DNA from 4 places in the Sphingobacterium anhuiense genome. Region 1 is predicted to be linked to each of the others. Evidence: riboswitches for the same ligand, from Rfam matches in the RefSeq annotation. Region 1 holds a riboswitch; each other region holds the start of a gene.
The links. A riboswitch is a leader RNA that binds a small molecule or an ion and turns the genes downstream of it on or off. The one in region 1 is predicted to bind S-adenosylmethionine.

Region 1 (3,171 bases):
TATCCGTATTTGTACTCACGGCATACTCTGTTCCAAACCTTTTTTTACTGACATATAGCACAGCTTTACTATCTGGTGTCCATTCAAAATCTTCAGAACCGCCAAATGGCATTTGAGGACTATAGAAAGGCTCATCCTGCAATAAATCAATTGCTTCGCCAATCTTACCGTTGTTATAGCTGGCTACAAATGGATGATTGAATTTTCCATTATTGAACGTGTCCCAATGACGGTAGTCAAGGTTGTCAAAAACATAAGCGTCAGATTTTGGTAAATCAGGATATTTGTCGGTACTGTGATATTTTTTGATTAAAACTGCTTTGCTAAATAAAATATATTGACCATTTGGAGATAGCTTTACATTTTCTAGATCAGTTTCGCTATGTGTCAGTTGTATAGCTTCACCTTTATATCTATTCTTTTTCCAAAGTTGCCCTTTGAACAAGTAAATGATATCGCCATTTTCTGTAATCTGTACGACAGACTCACCGCCCTTTTCACTTGTTAGAGGAGCTGTGTTACCTGTTTCTAATGATAATGTGTAAAGGTTTTTTTCCGAACTGTTTGTTTCTATAGCATAATTAGAGACACCATATACTAAAGTTTTTCCATCTGTTGAAATTCCTTCTCCAGAAACACGGCCTAATTTCCAAAGTGTCTGCGGATCTAATGGTGCTTTTGCGGTGTTTTCCATATTAAGAACCATTTTGGTTTCTTTGTTTTCCTGAGCTATTGATGCCGAAGCGCATAATAAAATGGAAAGCGTTATTAAAGATTTTTTTTTCATAAAGAATACGAATATGAACAGGCAAGATACAAAATCTACGATCATTTAACATATTAAATAAAGTATTAGAGAAAGAAAACAAGGTGAAGGAATTGTTCAGAATGATGCGATATCACTTTGTGTTAAGCTATTGAAGGAAATTGGTGAAATTATGAAATACTATTTTAACGCATTAAAAAAAAAGCATAAAGCGGCATAGCATTGATATTAGTAACTGAAAGTTATACATAATTAGCTGGATAAAAAAAGCTTCACTCAGTGCTCAAAAAGGAAGGGCTATTTAACCTTTTTAGCGCTGAGTGAATACGCAATTTTAAAGCTGTCTTTGCTCTTATTGGAGAATCGGGATAAGCGTATTTTCCTCTAATCTTACTGCGACATACTTTACGGAAGTAAAACCATCTTCTCTAGAAATGATGTTGGAAAGATCTAGCCCTCTTTTAGAAAAAGTGCTTATGAGCGCAGTGCGGAATGTAGATTTGGAAGAACCCCAACCTTTTTCCGATACCGTATCATTGTTGAGCTGTATCAGTTCGTTGATTGAATAATAACTGAATTTTTCCAGTAAATGTTGATAAAGATTTGGTGTTGACATACAATTTAAAAATTTAAAGGATTAAACCATAAACTGTATCCAGATATTTTTGGTCGAAACCCATATTAATTTACCACCGCGGTTATGTAACTCGGTTGGTATTGCAACGTGCAATTCTGAATACTCTACAAAGTTAGTAGATTTTATTTTGTTTCAAAATTTATTTTAAAATAATTAATTCATGATGAGAATTTTATGAATGATGTCGATCAGATTATTATTTCTTTATAGCGGAAATTATAATAAATATTGGCCTTCTCATCTCGTCTTGCATTTCCGGATAAATTTTTAAAACTTCCTCTGAAGGTTTGGGTTCCGATATTTCTTGAATATCAAAATTAGATTTAATAACCGTATTGATGATAGTTTCTAGATTTCGATGGTATTTAGTTACTTCGTGTCCAAGAAATTTAGTTTTTCTTTGGCCTTCTTCCTGATAATTGTCAATCGGCCAATGCAGACGATTTCCATTTTCATCCTTAAACCAATCTTGTTCAGCTCTTGAAGTAAAAGCGGGATGTTCCATTGAAAAGACAAAACTTCCTCCTTTTTTAAGAATTTGATTTATTTTCAGAAAAACACTTCTCAAATCTTTTAGGTAATGGAATGCAAGTGAACTAATAACGACATCAAATTCTTCATGGTCAAAATTAATATCCTCGATGGCCATTTTTTTATATTCAATTTCAAGGTTTTTGGAAAGCTCTTTTGCTTTATCAATCATTTTTTGAGATAAGTCAATTCCAATTACATTTTTAGCCCCTTTTTGCTTAGCATAAATGCAGTGCCATCCATATCCGCAACCTAGATCAAGCACTTTCTTATTCTGGAAATCAGGTAACATTTTCTGTAAAACATGCCATTCTCCAGCAGCATTTAAACCATCTATAGAACGTTGCATCTTTCCATAGCTTTCAAAGAAGCTAGGATCATCATATTTGTTTTGTTTCATTTTATTATTCGCCGTTTCAAGGTAATTTCAAATTTACTGCCAATATTATTTTTATCAAAACTGAATTGGCTGAACGAGACATAAAAGCATGCTTGACGATCCAGCCATCAAAAGGGGTGGATAAACCTTTAGTAAGTTACAGTGTTATTAATATATTATCTCTTCATTAGGAAAATTAAATTTGATATTGAATTAATTTTTGGTTATTTTTAAATTGTAAAATACATTATACATAAATGTTTTAATATTTTAATGAAACTAATATTGATTTAATGAAGAAATATCTGCTTTTATTGCTATTTTTTTGCCCACTGCTTATTGTTAGTTGCAAGAAATCAGAAGAAATTAATCCCCTATCAAACATGAGTATCGTGTTTTCTGACAATAATCATCCTGTCAGAGGAAAAGTGAAGTACGACTATAATTTGGACAATTGTGGACAGATCAATCTTATTACGAGCGTAAAGGAGTCTGATGGTACTTATTCACAATTGAAATTAACTTTACTTTCTAATGGAGCATTAGCCAAGGTTCAGTATTTCAAACAAAATTCTTCAGCTGATGGTAACTATTTTGCTCCACATCTTCAGCCAGAGAAATCTTTTCAAATCGCGGATTTTAAATATGAAAAAGCAGGCGGTCGATTATCTTTTTCTTTTAGTGGAAAAGTTTATAAAAACAATGAGCAAGAACGAGTATTGACTGGTAAAGTAGATCTGCACACCATTAAATATGCACCGTGCGAAGCATTGATCCTTGATGTAATGACAGTGAAACCAGCTTTTAATTTTTTCTCTATGTATTCATCTTCTACTAAATCAACTGTTAATCCAGACA
Region 2 (3,171 bases), on a different contig from region 1:
GATGTCACCTTATGTACAGATGGTGAAGAAGCTGTCAATCAATTTCGCAAGAGCAGTTATGATCTTTGCATTTTAGACGTCATGATGCCCAAGAAAGATGGCTTTACAGTAGGCCGAGAAATCAGGAAAATAAATACAACAACCCCCATCATATTTGCTACTGCAAAAGGTATGATGGAAGATAAAACAGAAGCATTTGAACTTGGTGGCGATGATTATATCACAAAACCATTTCGAGTGGAAGAATTACTCCTTCGCATAAATGCATTGCTTAAGCGTGTTGTAAGAGAGAAAGATGATCAGGTTGTAAGCGATAAATTTGAGATTGGAGAGTACTTCTTCGATTATACAAGTCAACAAATTGCGCATAAAGGTGTGCAACAAAAACTATCAACGAAAGAAGCGGAATTATTACGTCTACTTTGTCTAAAAAAGAATGATGTACTGACTCGAGAAGAAGCCCTTTTAAAAATTTGGCATGATGACAATTACTTTACAGGCCGGAGTATGGACGTTTTCTTAAGCAAATTGAGAAAATACCTACGAGATGATCCCAAAGTTGAAATTGTCAATGTACATGGAAAAGGCTATAAATTATTGGTTAGCTAATACACAATTACTAGAATAATAAAGAGATGTTAAAAACATCTCTTTTTGTTTATCTTGCAACAATGAAACTATCAATTCCATTTTTTTTAATCCTTTCAATCTTTTGCTCTTCTACATCGCTTTATGCGCAAAAAGATACTTTACAAAATGATAATCAAGATTTTGAAACCAATGCTAAGCTAATAAATTATAAGCAATTAATAGTTCCTGCGGCTTTAATGACTTACGGAGTAATCTCATTAAATAACCCATACCTCAAACATAAGGATCAACAAATAAACAATTCAATTAATAATGATCCGTCCAAAACTTTTAAACTTGATAATGTTAGTGTTTTCATTCCTTCTGCCGCTGTCTTTGGGCTTGACTTACTCGGAATACCAAGTAAGCACAATTTAAAACAACGCTTAGTGGTAAGTTCGATTGCCCATGCAATCACCTTATCAGCAGTATATACCATAAAAAAAACGACACCTACTTGGAGACCTGATCGCGCAGATCAAGAATCTTTTCCTTCAGGACATACTGCTGTACCTTTTACTGGTGCAGAAATTCTATGGCAAGAATATAAAGATCAATCCATTTGGTATGGTATTGCAGGCTATACAATTGCGGCGGGAACAGGTTACCTGAGAATGTATAATCATAAACATTGGTTTTCTGACGTCGCCATGGGAGCTGGTATTGGTATTATGGGAACAAAAATTGCATACTGGCTATTACCATTATTTGATAAACACTTACAATCAAAAAAAACAAGTTACCTAACGATGGCAACACCGTTTTACAATGGAAAACAAATTGGTTTGTCTGCTAATTTCCAATTTTAAACCTTAGTTTATTGTCATTTTTATATAAAAGTTACAAAATATTTGTTTTTATAAAACTAATTCCGATATTTACAGCGCTTATAGAGAAAGGCAGAGGGAATAGACCCAATGAAGCCTTAGCAACCTGTCGATTGACAAGGTGCTACATTCTACCCCATCAAAAAGTGGGAATGATAAGCTAGACACAAAATATATCTTGTGCCCTCCTCTCTAAAAGCAATCAAAAAATTTAGTAAATAGATTCAAGAATTTTTGATCGTTTTTTATTTCAAATAAAAAAAAATCCGTCTAATTTCTTGCTTCGTTAAGGTTGAACAAATAAAATAATTTTATATTTATGTTACTAACGAACAACTTAGGTTACCCACGTGTAGGTGCCTTCCGCGAGTTGAAAAAGGCCAATGAAGCATATTGGGCTAAAAAAATCAGCGCGCAAGAATTATTGCAGGCTGGACTGAAAATCCGTGAAGGCAACTGGAAAACTCAAAAAGATGCTGGCATCGATTTGATTCCTTCCAATGATTTTTCATTTTATGACCAAGTTTTAGACTTGACATTAACTGTAGGTGCAATCCCTGCACAATACCAATCACTTTTAAATAACGAAGATAAAGGATACAATTTGGACCTTTACTTTGCAATGGCGCGTGGTTTCCAACAAGATGGCGTTGACGTAACCGCAATGGAAATGACAAAATGGTTTGATACCAACTACCATTACATCGTACCTGAATTCGTGAAAAATCAAGAATTCAAATTGACTTCAGAGAAATTCTTAAATGAATATAATGAAGCAAAATCTTTAGGTATCGAAACTAAGCCTGTGTTAATTGGCCCGATCTCATACTTATTATTAGGTAAAGAAAAAGAATCTGGTTTCAACCGTATCGATTTAATCGATAAGTTGGTTCCAGTATATGAAGAAATCTTAACTAAATTGGCTACCGCTGGTGCAAAATATGTACAAATTGATGAGCCATTTTTAGCTTTAGATATTGATGATGCAACACGTGCGCTATACACTCGTGTATTCACTAAATTAGCTGCTACTGCTCAAGACATCAAAATTATTGTAACGACTTATTTCGAGGCTTTACGTGACAACGAAGAAACAGCTCTAAACTTACCAGTTTACGCAGTTCATGTTGATTTAGTAAGAGGTGAAAACCAACTCGACACTATATTAGCCAAAGTTCCGGCTTCATTAACACTTTCCTTGGGTGTAGTTGAAGGTCGCAACATTTGGAAAAATGATTACGTAAAATCTTTAGCACAAATCAAAAAAGCTGTTGATGCTTTAGGCAAAGACCGTGTATTAGTAGGACCTTCGAGTTCATTATTACATGTACCTTTCGATTTAGACAATGAAGATAATGAAGAGTCATTGCCTAAAGAAGTTAAAAATTGGTTGGCATTTGCTAAGCAAAAATTAGCAGAGGTAAAAGATTTAGCGATCTTAGCTGAAGGCGAAGTCGATGCAAAAACCGCTGAGCGTTTCGAGGCCAATAAGGCTGCTGCGGAAGACCGTCGTACATCTTCTTTAATCCACAAGCCTGAAGTTAAAGAACGTACAGCGAATATCACTGATGATGATGCTAAACGTACATCTACTTTCTTAGCTCGTAAAGAAGCACAACAAGCGAAATTTAATCTTCCAGCATTTCCAACAACGACAATTGGTTCATTCCCACAAACTAAAGATGTTCGTAAATGGAGAGCTGATTTGAAAAAA
Region 3 (3,171 bases), on a different contig from region 1:
TTTTTTGTCAGCGTTCTTGATGACAAATTTTTTAATTTCTAAATTTAAGTTTTTAGTCTTGATAATGTCGTACAATCCTTGTCCTACAACCCCGAATCCAAACATTCCAATCGTTAATTTCTTACTCATAGTTTTTTTTACGCTTTTATATAATAGTGCTATCTGAAATTATTTAATTTTATCGAACGCCTGCTGTAAATCTGCTTTGATATCGTCAATATGTTCGATGCCGACAGATAGACGTAATAATCCTACAAATACACCTGCAGCTTTTTGAGCTTCTTCGCTCAGTTGTTGATGTGTAGTCGCCGCAGGGTGTATGATCAATGACTTCGTATCACCCACATTTGCGAGATGACTTATTAGCTCTAAGCTATCGATAAAAGCATCGGCTTTTGTCACGTCACCTTTTATTTGGAATGAGAGAACAGCACCATATCCATTTTTTAAATATTTTTGCGCATTTGCAAAGCTAGGAGAGCTTTTTAACCCTGGATAATTCACTTTTTCCACTTGCGGATGGGCTTCTAACCATTTCGCAATTTCTAATGTGTTGTCTACATGACGCTGAACACGAAGCGATAATGTTTCTAAGCCCTGGATCAATTGGAATGAATTGAAGGGTGAAATAGCTGGTCCAAAATCACGTAGTCCTTCAACACGTGCGCGGATTGCAAATTGAATGTTTCCAAATGGGCCATTAACGCCAAAAACATCTGAAAAAACTAATCCATGGTATCCTTCTGAAGGTTCAGAAAACTGTTTGAATTTACCATTTCCCCAGTTGTAAGTACCACCATCTACAATGACACCACCAATACTTGTACCGTGACCACCAATCCATTTTGTTGCAGACTCTACAACTACGGAAGCGCCGTGTTCAAGAGGTTTAAATAGATATCCACCAGCTCCAAAAGTATTGTCTACGATAAGTGGTAAGTCATGTTTTCTAGCGACAGCTGCTATCTTATCAAAATCTGGAATATCGTAACTTGGGTTTCCAATTGTTTCTAAGTATAAAGCTTTTGTGTTTTCATCGATTAGTGATTCAAACTCCTCGGCGGTTGTTTCTTTAGTAAAACGTACTTCAATACCAATTCTTTTAAATGCTACTTTAAATTGATTATATGTACCACCGTATACATTACTGCTGGAAACAAAATTTTCACCAGCTTCTACGATATTATTTAATGCTATGAATTGTGCCGCCTGTCCAGAAGCGACTGCTACAGCGGCGATACCACCTTCCAATGCAGCAATACGTTTCTCAAATACATCTGTTGTTGGATTCATCAGACGTGTATAGATGTTCCCAAATTGTTTTAATGCAAATAAGTTTGCTCCATGTTCTGCATTTTCAAATACGTATGAACTGGTTTGGTATATAGGTACTGCACGCGCTCCAGTTGTTGGATCGGCAACTTGACCAGCATGCACTTGAAGTGTTTCGAATTTTAAATTTTTATTTGTAGACATTGTAGTTATAATTAATTAGTTGAAGATTCGTTAATAAAAAATAGGGGTGAGATTATGCACATGGATATGTACTTGAAATCAATAAATTTTAAAAAAGATTGATTAACAAGAAAACGTAAACATGTGCAAAAGCATTCGCATCTGTTTTGATGGAATATTTGTATCTGTTACGTTGGTGCTAGAATTTACCTTCTTGTTTTGTTGTAATGTTATTATCATTTGTCGTTTCATTTATATCCTCCAAAGCAATATTACTTTGGACAGGAATTGGCACCTTTTCAAACGTATTTTGAAGGTTGCCAGTGGGTCATTGAGCCAGTCTCTCGCCACTTCTTTATAAATCAAGACCTGATTAAGAGGTGTTGATTAGATGTATTTCTATTTGAACTACGTTGCAAATATATGCCTTGCTTTTTACAAACCAAAATATTTTATGCTATTTCTTAGAAAATACTTCTAATTCTACTCGTAATTGATCGTAAGCTCTCACTATAATGTAAGTATTGGTAGTTGATGGGGCAGCATTTATTTATTCCGATATGTTTATACGTCGTGGATGAAATCCATATCAGTAATGAAAGCAATATAACTGAAGCATACGGTGTTAAACAGGCAACAGCAGAGCGATGATCCTGTGATCTTTTATTATAAAAAAGAAATAGGAACCTTGCGAGTTCCTATGCTTTCTTCTAATTACTTTGTATGAAACAATAATTCGCCTTTGCCAGTTGGAGCAAGTGGGTTTTATTTAATAATACGTTTAATTTTATTTGATTTTTTAATCAATTTGTGTAATTGAGTGTAATTTTCATCTTGGATGGCATCTTTTAAAGCCTGCAGCTGCTTGATGTTTTCCTCTAACACTTCTAGTACATTAACTCTGTTCTGTTTGAAAATAGGTGTCCACATATCCGGTGAGCTTTTTGCTAAGCGTACCGTTGATTCAAAACCAGATCCTGCCAATTCAAATATTCGACCCTGCGATTTCTCTTTCTCTAAAACAGTTAGCGCTAGAGCAAAAGAAGTCAGGTGAGAAATATGGGAAACATAGGCTGTGTGTGTATCATGCTCCTCTGCAGTCATAAATGACGTACGCATTTCCAGTTGTTCGGTAATGGAATCTGTTAATTCGAATGCATCTTCATCAGATTTAAATGCCTCAACGTAAACCATCATTTTATCTTTAAACAAATTTGGTAATGCTGCTTCGGGGCCTGAATATTCGGTACCAGCCATTGGATGGGCGGCAACATAGCGGCCACGATTAGGGTGTTCCGAAATTAACTGTAAAATATTAAGTTTGGTTGAGCCCATGTCAATGATGACTTGATCTTTTACGAGATCCAATAATTGGGGCGCTAATGTGATTATCGCATCAACTGGAGCTGTGAGAATGATCACTTTACATTTTTCTAAAGCTTCCTCTAATGTTGCCTTTTGATCAATGAAGCCTATTTGCAATGCTTTTGTTAGATTAGCATCACTTTTGTCAACACCAAAAACCTGATCACAGAATTTTTTTTCTTTTAGTTTCATGGCGACGGAGCCACCAATTAAACCGACGCCAATAATGGCTATATTCATCATGTTATTTCAATCTTAATTCGTTTGTTTTGCTTGTTCTATTCTAGCAATTGCTTCTTTTAATACTTCAACTGAGGCACATAAACTTATTCTAATATAGGTGTTTCCAGC
Region 4 (3,171 bases), on a different contig from region 1:
AAAAACTGTAAGCTAAAGCTCCCACCATGCCTGATCCCATTATTTTAATTAGGTGATTTTTATCATTGGATTGATGATCAGATTGGATAATTTTTCTTGCTAATGCTGTTATGGTCCAAAACAAAAACATAACTGTCAAACCACTGCATATAGCAGAACCCACATTCATCCAAAATGCAATCTGAGCTAAATTTCCTAAAGCAAAATTTGAAAATATATTCTGCAACATTAGAAACAAAGGTGCTCCAGGCTGATGAACAATCTGAAGTTTATATGCTGATGCAATAAATTCACCAGTATCCCACCAGCTTGTTGTTCGCTCTGCTGTGATAATGAAAACGGATGTTGCTATGATGGCACATAGCCAACCTAACACGTTGTTTAATTTCTTATAATCCATGAATGATTCAGGTTTAATTGATTATTTGATAAATCAAATTAATTTTCAATTAAATATAATAAAAAGAGATTTCATTTGAGGGTGATTAACTTTTTTTAACAAAAATTGAAACGCATAAAAAAGCCTGCTATAATGGGATAGCAGGCCTTTTTATACGATATAAGTCTTAGAATAACTTTTCTACAATACTTTTAGTTGGTCCAGGATTACTCATGGTATAAAAATGTAAAACTGGCGCACCAAAGTCAATTAATTCTTTACATTGTTGTACCAACCACTCTTCTCCGACTTGTCTCACGTCTGCATTATTTTTACATCCGGATACTGCTTCACTCAATTCCTCTGGAATATCCAAGTGAAAAATTTTCGGAAGCGTAATCAGTTGTTTTTTTGTTGTCAATGGTTTTAAACCTGGTATAATTGGAATATGAATATCATTTTCCCTGCACTTATTGACAAACTCTTTATATTTTTCAACATTAAAGAACATTTGTGTAACAATAAACTCAGCCCCCATCTCAACCTTCTTTTTTAACCATTTAAAATCGGTATTAAAATTTGGCGCTTCGAAATGTTTTTCAGGATATCCTGCAACGCCAATACAAAAGTTGGTCTTTTCTGAAATCGCAATATCCTCATGTAAGTACTGTCCTTGGTTCATATCGGCAACCTGCTGTAAAAGATCTGTTGCAAATGCATGACCACCTTCTGTTGGTATGAAATCAGGATCGCCTTTTCTTGCATCACCTCTCAATACGAGCACATTGTCAATACCCAAGAAGTTCAAATCTATCAAAGCATTTTCGGTTTCCTCTTTTGTGAAACCACCACAGATAAGATGAGGTACAGCATCCACTTTATACTTATTCATAATAGCGGCACAAATTGCAACAGTCCCTGGACGTTTACGATAAGCCACACGTTCTAATAAACCGCTCTCGTGCTTCTTATACATGTAGTCTTCTCTATGATAAGTCACATCGATAAAGGGAGGCTTGAATTCCATAAGTGCATCCATTGTTTTAAAAATACTTTGGATACCTTGCCCCTTAGCTGGTGGCAACAGTTCAAAAGAAAACAAAGTTTTTCCTTTGGCATTACTGATATGATCAACGATTTTCATTAATATTTTTTAAAGTGATTTTGGTTGGCTTACATCGAAATGCACAAGTGGACTTGTTTCAACTTATCTTTCCCAGCTCTGAGTTGGGGTAGAATGTAGCACCTTATAAAATAACAGGTTGCTAAGGCTTCATTGGGTCTATTCCCTCGGCCTTTCTCTATAAGCATCGGCTAATATCGGCAATAGAAATTTATAATCAAAATAATATTAAGGTCATGCCTAAAATAATGCCCCAATAAAACGTTTATTAAAATGGATTTCTTTAAATAAAAAAGGAGTTACTGCATATAACTACAGTAACTCCTTTTTATTAATCTGTATATCGTGAAGACTTTAAATCTCCTTATATAGCTCAACCAAACCATCTGGTAAATCAACCTCTAAAACTTTATCCTCTGAATCAATTCCTAGCATAAGATCGTCATTTAATGGGAACATCAATTCTTTTCCATTAAAGTCTACTGTTGCTATAAATTGCTGAGGCATTTCCTGTACATGTTTAATCTCTCCTAATTCTCCATGAACTTCATCAATCACCAAGTATCCAATTAAATCCGTATACCTAAAATCATCAGGATCACGCTCTGGCATTTTATCATTTGGAAGGTATATTTTCTTACGCACTAAAGGTTGTGCTTTATCAATATGATCGACATCTTCTAAATTTAAATAGGCTGTACTATTTGATTGGTATTTGATATTGTCGACAAAGTAAGGCACTAATTTTTTATTCACTTCAGCAAATAAAACATCAAAGTCTAAATCTTGATAATCTTCAAATTCAAAAAAAAGCTGAAGCTCACCTTTTAATCCACGTGTTTTGCTAATATAACCGATGTAAAAACTTTCTTCTATGGTCATGTTCTAATTTGAAAGTGCAAATTTAAAAATATAAATATATAAATACAGTACTTCGTAGGTATAGCAACTACATTCTTAAAAAAAAGCCGGATCAAAATTGAACCGGCTTTCTTGATACTGTATGAAAGAAAAATTAACCTTCAGTTTCTTCTGCAGCAGGAGCTTCAGTTTCTTCAGCAGGAGTTTCTTCTACAACTGGCGCATTTTTAGCGGCAATAGCAGCAGCTTTTTCTTCTTTTTTCTTAGCTTCAGCAGCTAATGCAATTTTCTTAGCTTCAGCTTTAGTAGTTGCTAAACCGTCTTTTTTACCAGCAGTTCTTGCATCATTAGCTTCAGTCCAAGCTACAAATTTAGCTTCAGCAGCAGCTTCATCAAATGCACCTTTTTTAACACCGCCTAATAAGTGTTTTTTGTATAAAACACCTTTATCCGAAAGGATAGTACGAGCTGTGTCAGTAGGTTGTGCACCATTATTCATCCAATCCAAAGCTTTGTCAAAATCCAAAACGATAGTCGCTGGATTTGTGTTTGGGTTATAAGAACCAATACGTTCGATGAATTTACCATCACGTGGAGCACGTGCATCTGCTACTACTAGGTGGTAAAAAGGACGTCCTTTTTTACCATGTCTTTGCAATCTGATTTTAGTTGCCATGTTTTTGTGTTATTTATGTATTCAACATATCCCCCGTGCTACATGCAAGAGGGGACGCAAAGATACAAAGGATTATTGGAAGTTAAAAACTAAAAATAGAAGTCAACTTCCACAGAATAAGAATGATGACAA

Region 2: it holds a riboswitch for S-adenosylmethionine, as region 1 does, so the genes downstream of both, metE (5-methyltetrahydropteroyltriglutamate--homocysteine S-methyltransferase) here and ACFS6I_RS24205 (hypothetical protein) in region 1, are expected to answer to the same signal.
Region 3: it holds a riboswitch for S-adenosylmethionine, as region 1 does, so the genes downstream of both, ACFS6I_RS08335 (O-acetylhomoserine aminocarboxypropyltransferase/cysteine synthase family protein) here and ACFS6I_RS24205 (hypothetical protein) in region 1, are expected to answer to the same signal.
Region 4: it holds a riboswitch for S-adenosylmethionine, as region 1 does, so the genes downstream of both, metF (methylenetetrahydrofolate reductase [NAD(P)H]) here and ACFS6I_RS24205 (hypothetical protein) in region 1, are expected to answer to the same signal.

The regions. Positions count from the first base shown of each region.
Region 1 covers NZ_JBHUPE010000020.1:224,894-228,064, reverse strand. Annotated here, with positions in the region: gene ACFS6I_RS24210 (S9 family peptidase) at 1-787, opposite strand, end outside; gene ACFS6I_RS24205 (hypothetical protein) at 1,119-1,382, opposite strand; SAM-I-IV-variant riboswitch at 1,418-1,511, opposite strand; gene ACFS6I_RS24200 (class I SAM-dependent methyltransferase) at 1,600-2,334, opposite strand; gene ACFS6I_RS24195 (hypothetical protein) at 2,697-3,171, shown strand, end outside.
Region 2 covers NZ_JBHUPE010000002.1:54,290-57,460, forward strand. Annotated here, with positions in the region: gene ACFS6I_RS03460 (response regulator transcription factor) at 1-609, shown strand, start outside; gene ACFS6I_RS03465 (phosphatase PAP2 family protein) at 672-1,439, shown strand; SAM riboswitch class I at 1,515-1,619, shown strand; gene metE (5-methyltetrahydropteroyltriglutamate--homocysteine S-methyltransferase) at 1,777-3,171, shown strand, end outside.
Region 3 covers NZ_JBHUPE010000004.1:637,414-640,584, forward strand. Annotated here, with positions in the region: gene ACFS6I_RS08330 (homoserine dehydrogenase) at 1-129, opposite strand, end outside; gene ACFS6I_RS08335 (O-acetylhomoserine aminocarboxypropyltransferase/cysteine synthase family protein) at 169-1,476, opposite strand; SAM riboswitch class I at 1,705-1,819, opposite strand; gene ACFS6I_RS08340 (prephenate dehydrogenase) at 2,221-3,063, opposite strand; gene ACFS6I_RS08345 (pyridoxal phosphate-dependent aminotransferase) at 3,076-3,171, opposite strand, start outside.
Region 4 covers NZ_JBHUPE010000011.1:167,152-170,322, forward strand. Annotated here, with positions in the region: gene ACFS6I_RS20700 (glycosyltransferase family 117 protein) at 1-400, opposite strand, end outside; gene metF (methylenetetrahydrofolate reductase [NAD(P)H]) at 567-1,523, opposite strand; SAM riboswitch class I at 1,584-1,689, opposite strand; gene rimM (ribosome maturation factor RimM) at 1,857-2,384, opposite strand; gene ACFS6I_RS20715 (30S ribosomal protein S16) at 2,518-3,039, opposite strand.